One region of the Thalassobacillus hwangdonensis genome, then DNA from elsewhere that is predicted to be linked to it. Evidence: predicted binding sites of a transcription regulator. Region 1 holds the regulator's gene; the other holds the start of a gene.
The links. The regulator LexA, encoded in region 1, represses DNA repair genes until DNA is damaged. The targets are predictions, from matches to a motif close to CGAACATATGTTCG.
Positions count from the first base shown of each region.

Region 1 (3,433 bases):
CCACGAAGTGGCTCCGGGACAGCATGAAATCGACTTCAAATACTCAGATGCAGTCAAACACTGTGATGATATCCAGACGTTCAAACTTGCAGTCAAGACAATTGCCCGCAAGCACGGACTGCATGCGACCTTCATGCCGAAGCCATTGTTCGGTGTAAATGGATCCGGTATGCACGCCAACATGTCCCTGTTCAAAGATGGAAAAAATTCATTCTTTGATGAAAAAGGTGACTTGCAGCTTTCAGAAGTAGCGTATCAGTTCACTGCTGGTATCATCAAGCACGCGACGAATTTCACAGCAGTTACTAACCCGACGGTAAACTCCTACAAACGCCTGGTTCCTGGATACGAAGCACCTTGTTACGTAGCATGGTCAGGTCAAAACCGCAGTCCGCTCATCCGTATCCCGACTTCACGTGGCTTAAGCACACGTATCGAGGTGCGTAGTGTGGATCCTTCTGCCAACCCTTATATGGCGATGGCTGTATTACTTGCTGCTGGTCTTGACGGAGTGGAAAACAAACTTCAGGCGCCTGCACCAGTCGATCGCAACATCTACGTAATGGATAAAGCAGAGCGGGAGAAGAACGGAGTACAGGATCTACCATCCACTTTGTTCAATGCGCTCGAATTGCTGAAGCAGGATCAGATCATGGTCGATGCACTTGGTGAGCACCTGTTCGAACATTTCATCGAAGCGAAGGAAATCGAATGGGATATGTTCCGCACACAGGTTCACCCATGGGAACGTGAACAATACTTGCAGACTTATTAATCGTTTGCCTATACAAGAGGCTGCCGGAATTCCCGGCAGCCTTTTTTATGTTAAAAAAAAAGAACCACACCACTTGTCGGTGCAGTTCTTGATCAGGGACGTGCATTCTGTTTATTGATCAAATCCATCAGATTATTCAATAACTTGTCCAACTCCTGCGACACTACCACGACGTCAGGGTCTTTCGGGTCTTTCATGTAAACATCATACATCTTTTTCCGCATCTTTTCTATTTTATCTTCCAATGCGGTGATCTCTCTCTTTAAGGTTTCCACTACGGATCCCCTCACTTCTGTTATACCATAGGTCGTATTTGGATCTTAATCCTATTATACACCTTCTATCATTTAAACATAAATCTTTGATTCGACAAAATGCGGGGTAGGATAGTAAGCTTCTCATGCATCTCCGGGCTGTTTGTACTGGTTATTTTCATAATTTATGATCTCTTCAAAGATATTAGCTCCGTTGCTGGAAGGCTGAGCATTACTTTGTTGCTGCTGATTCTGCACCATCATAAGTTTCTTGAATTCTCCGACTGTCAAAGGCCTGGCCTCAGGTATCAATTCATAGCCTAATTGCCCATTAGGCTCCAAAGTAGCGGTTTTGATATCTTTCATGTTGGAAATCCCTTGTTGTCGCAAGCGCATCTCCAATTGATCAACAGTAAAACGTAGTTTTTTCAAGTTATCAACATTAAGCTCGCCATTTTCAATTACGATCTTTGATTTTCCGGTGATGAATTTTTCAATAAAGTTGAACCGGACTTGTAAGTACTCCATAAGGATTAATGCCCCAACGAAAATGGAAGCAGCGATAATCGTCCGCCAGACACTGGTTTCAATAATCGGCTGGATGATTATTGATCCTATTGAGATCATGACAACGGTTTGAGCAAGTGTCATTTGAGAAATAGACTTTCTGCCGGCTATCCTAAGTAATAAAATTCCAGCGAATACCATGATGATCGATTGTAGTATGAAATTCATAATTGTCCTCCATATTGCATTTAATAAAAGTTAGTGTATCCAGCTGGGTTAAGAATATAAAACATGTAAAAAGCCCCCTGTCCGTATAGACAGGGGGCTTAGTTAAGATTTAATGAACAGTACGATATAAACCTACTACTTTTCCTAAGATGAATACTTCGTCGAGAATGATTGGATCCATAGTTGAATTCTCGGGCTGAAGTCTGAAATGGTTCTTCTCTTTGAAGAAACGCTTTACAGTGGCTTCCTCATCTTCTGTCATTGCAACGACGATCTCGCCATTCTGTGCAGTAGACTGCTGACGAACGATTACCATGTCACCATCTAGTATTCCAGCTTCAATCATACTCTCACCTTCGACTACGAGAACGAAGGTATTGTCTGATGCATCAGCCATCGTATCAGGTAATGGTACATATTCTTCGATGTTTTCAATTGCGGTGATCGGAGAGCCGGCAGTTACTTTACCAATTACAGGTGCATAAGTGGGTTCCGGTCTCGGAATACTTTGATCTTCTTCGAGGCTGAGTACTTCGATTGCTCTCGGTTTCGTAGGGTCACGTCTAATGAACCCCTTTTTTTCCAAGCGGGAAAGATGTCCATGCACCGTTGAACTAGAGGCGAGACCGACAGCCTGGCCGATTTCCCGAACGGATGGTGGATAACCCTTGGCCAATACTTCTTCTTTAATATATTCCAGAATTTCCTGTTGACGCTTGGATAATTTACTCATAATTGGACACCTCGTACATATGTTTTGTATTAAGGTCATTGTAACATGAACATTTTGCCAATACAAACATTCGTTCGAAAAAATACTTGACAGGAACCTATGTTCGTATTTATACTGAATTCAACAAATGCGAACAAAAGTTCTTATTCGGAGGGATTTCAATGTTTAATAGAATTTCAAAAGTGGACATGACATTCGGAGTACTTTTCGTTTTGAGCCTTACATTCCTATACGTATCCATAGCGATCAGCGGCTAATTCATAGTATGATGGTTTTCCAACGATACAGATAGAGAGGGACCCAACATGAACGTAATCATCTATTGCAGAGTCAGTACGGAAAAAGAAGCGCAGGTTACATCCCTGGAACGGCAGGAAGCAGAACTGACAGCGATGGCTGCTCAAGAAGGGATGGAAATCATACGGATCATTAAAGAAAAGGAAAGTGGCTACGACATCGAGCGGGAAGGTGTATTCGAAATGCTCGATCTTTTTTCAAGCGGGGAAGCGGATGCACTGCTCGTTCAGGATGAAACACGTCTTGGACGAGGAAACACGAAAATCGCGCTGTTCCATCAATTGCAGAAATCAGGCGTGAAAGTGCTGTCTTTGACAGATCAGGGGGAATTACAACTTTCAGAGTCTGATTCCATGGTTCTGCAAATCGTAGGAATTGTTGAAGAATACCAGAGGAAGATACATAACCTTAAGATAAGACGTGGGATGAAAAAAGCGATGGAGCAAGGGTATAATCCTGGAGAGAACCTTTCCAATCAGCATTTGGCACCAGGAAGAGAACGGAAGGCATTTCCGATCGAAGAGGTTGTTCGTTTAAGGAAAAACAACCTGACGTTTGAGGAAGTGGCAGCGACGCTCAGAGGATTGGGTTATGATGTATCCAGGGCAACAGTCCATCGCAGGTACAAGGAATACGCAT
Region 1 is NZ_JBHTKL010000001.1:687,958-691,390, forward strand. Features, by position in the region: gene glnA (type I glutamate--ammonia ligase) at 1-775, shown strand, start outside; gene ACFQ2J_RS03610 (aspartyl-phosphate phosphatase Spo0E family protein) at 868-1,050, opposite strand; gene ACFQ2J_RS03615 (DUF421 domain-containing protein) at 1,174-1,764, opposite strand; gene lexA (transcriptional repressor LexA) at 1,874-2,497, opposite strand; gene ACFQ2J_RS03625 (YneB family resolvase-like protein) at 2,803-3,433, shown strand, end outside.

Region 2 (3,433 bases), on a different contig from region 1:
AAATCGAAGACGTATTGGAAATCGAAACCTATCCGATGACATGGCCGGCTGGCATGGGGAAACGGTTCCTAGGTGTCTTTGACCGCAACCATGAAACGTTCGTCCGCTATACTGGAAACGAAACGGAAGACGTCATCCCTTATAAAGAATTAGAGAATAGTCAGTATGCAGAACTGACAGACGATGCTACTTACCAGGAATCGGAAGAACAACTGATGCTGCTGGACGAAGCTGGAGAAAACTTCGATCGTGAAAAAGTGATGCGTGGAGAGCAGACGCCGGTATTCTTCGGAAGTGCGCTTGCGCCATTCGGTGTCGAAGCATTTTTCGATACATTCATCGATATGGCACCGGAGCCTGCACCACGTCGTTCTACTGAAGGTGTCGTTTCACCGGATGACCCGGAATTCTCTGGTTTCATTTTCAAAATTCAGGCGAACATGAACCCACAGCACCGTGACCGTGTAGCATTCGTACGGATTTGTTCCGGCAAATTCGAACGGGGCATGAACGTGACGCTTGGCCGGACAGGAAAGACGTTCAAGCTTGCACAATCCCAGCAGTTCGTAGCATCTTCACGCGGTACTGTCGAAGAAGCATATGCAGGAGACATCATCGGTATTTATGATCCGAACGTCTACCGCATCGGTGATACGATTCTGACTGGCAAAAGCGTGTTCGAATATGATGAACTGCCGCAATTCCCGCCTGAGGAATTTAAAAAAGTTACTGCCAAGAACGTTATGAAATCGAAGCAGTTCAAAAAAGGGATCGAACAGCTCGTGCAGGAAGGTGCGATCCAGCTGTTCAAGCGCTACCGCTTTGAGGATTACATCCTTGGTGCAGTCGGTCAGCTGCAGTACGACGTTTTCGAATACCGGATGAAAAACGAGTACAACGTCGAAGTTGATCTGCAGACGCTTGGAGAACGGATCCCGCGTTGGTTGAATCCTGAACAGGTCAATGAAGCTTTGTTCGATGAGCGCAATATGCTCGTCCAGGACCGTGAGGGTAATCCGCTCGTACTGTTCAAAAATGATTTTTCATTGAAATGGTTCAAAGATAATAATCCTGACATCGAGTTGATCGACTTGTTCGAAGTCAATCAGTATGACCAGCAATACTAATTATGGAAGCCGTCTACCTTATGGAGGTAGGCGGTTTTTTTGTGTTTCGGTCAAAAATTGAGAAAGTCGGTCATAATTCTGGATTTTCGGTCATAATCCTGAAAAGTCGGTCATAAAACACGAAAATCGGTCATAATCCCAGATTATCGGTCAAGCCCTCACCAATATTTTCCCCTCAAGCATATCTATCGAATATTTGTTCGCATCCATGTTAGAATTGTTAGATATTGTGGTAAACTAATGTTGTATATTTATCTGAACGGAGGATGCGTTGTGGAGAACAAATTCGAGCTAGTTTCCCAGTTTGAACCACAAGGAGATCAGCCACGGGCGATCGAGGAACTTGTGAGCAAGATCAATAAGGGAGAAAAACACCAGACATTGCTTGGTGCGACTGGTACCGGTAAAACATTCACCATGTCGAATGTCATTCAGCAAGTGAATAAGCCGACGTTGATCATTGCGCACAACAAGACGTTGGCTGGACAATTATACAGTGAGTTCAAAGAGTTTTTCCCTAATAATGCAGTCGAATATTTCGTCAGCTATTACGATTATTATCAGCCGGAGGCGTATGTCCCACAGACGGACACATTCATTGAGAAGGACGCAAGTATCAATGATGAAATCGATAAGCTGAGGCACTCCGCAACGTCGTCTTTATTTGAACGGAATGACGTTATCATCGTAGCCAGTGTTTCCTGTATCTACGGCTTGGGTAATCCGGAAGAATACAAGAGTCAGGTGCTCTCTGTCCGGGTCGGCATGGAAAAAGACCGCGACCAGCTGCTGCGGGAACTCGTCGATATCCAATATGCCAGGAATGACATCGACTTTCAGCGTGGAACATTCCGTGTCCGCGGTGACTCAGTCGAGGTCATTCCTGCTTCGCGAGAAGAGCATGCGATGCGGGTCGAATTTTTCGGTGACGAAATCGATCGCATCCGTGAAATCGATGTATTGACCGGCGAGATTGTCGGCGATCGCGATCATGTTGCGATTTTCCCGGCATCCCACTTCGTAACCCGTGAAGAAAAGATGAAGGTCGCCATTAAAAATATTGAAAAAGAACTGGAAGAACAGCTGAAAAAGCTTCGTGACCAAAATAAATTGCTGGAAGCCCAGCGCCTCGAACAGCGTACGAATTATGACCTTGAAATGATGAATGAAATGGGATTCTGTTCAGGAATTGAGAACTATTCCCGTCATCTGACACTTCGAGAAGCGGGTGCGACTCCTTATACATTGATTGATTATTTTCCGGATGATTTCCTGATCATGGTGGATGAATCGCACGTTACGTTGCCGCAGGTTCGGGGAATGTTCAATGGTGACAAAGCGCGTAAACAAGTGCTTGTCGACCATGGCTTCCGTCTACCGTCTGCATTGGATAACCGTCCACTCAAATTTGAGGAATTCGAGAAACATATCAACCAGATCATGTATGTATCAGCGACGCCTGGACCATATGAGCTGGAGCATACTCCATATATGACCGAACAGATCATCCGTCCGACAGGGCTGCTTGATCCGGAAATCGACATTCGTCCGATCAAAGGACAGATTGATGACCTGATTGGTGAAATCAATATTCGCAAGGAGAAAAATGAGCGTGTCCTTGTTACGACTCTCACGAAGAAGATGTCCGAGGACCTTACCGATTACTTGAAGGAACTCGGCATAAAAGTCGCGTACCTCCACTCTGAAATCAAGACGCTTGAGCGGATTGAAATCATTCGTGATCTACGTCTAGGTAAATACGATGTGCTGGTCGGAATCAACTTGCTTCGTGAGGGAATTGACATACCAGAGGTATCACTCGTTACCATACTTGATGCAGATAAAGAAGGCTTCCTTCGTTCTTCTCGATCCCTCGTTCAGACGATCGGGCGTGCTGCACGTAACGAAAACGGCCGCGTCATCATGTATGCGGACAAGATTACCGATTCGATGCAGTTTGCGATTGATGAGACGAACCGGAGACGCGAGAAGCAGATTGCCTATAACGAAGAACATGGAATTACGCCTACAACCATCAAGAAGGAAATCAGGGACGTCATTCGTGCGACAGTTGCTGCAGAGAATGCAGAGGAATACGAGACTACTGCACCGAAACCTTCAGAGATGAGCAAGAAAGAACGTCAGAAGATGATCGAACAGATGGAACAGGAAATGAAGAAAGCGGCCCGCGAACTCAACTTCGAAAAAGCTGCCGAGCTTCGTGACGTACTATTGGAACTAAAAGCGGAAGGATGATGGCGAGATGCCCAGCAAATCAATCAGCATAAAAGGGGCTAGAGCCCATA
Region 2 is NZ_JBHTKL010000005.1:976,509-979,941, forward strand. Features, by position in the region: gene ACFQ2J_RS14275 (peptide chain release factor 3) at 1-1,127, shown strand, start outside; gene uvrB (excinuclease ABC subunit UvrB) at 1,401-3,383, shown strand; gene uvrA (excinuclease ABC subunit UvrA) at 3,391-3,433, shown strand, end outside.
Region 2: uvrB (excinuclease ABC subunit UvrB) is a predicted target of LexA. The motif match lies at 1,317-1,330, and genes of this name have one in related genera.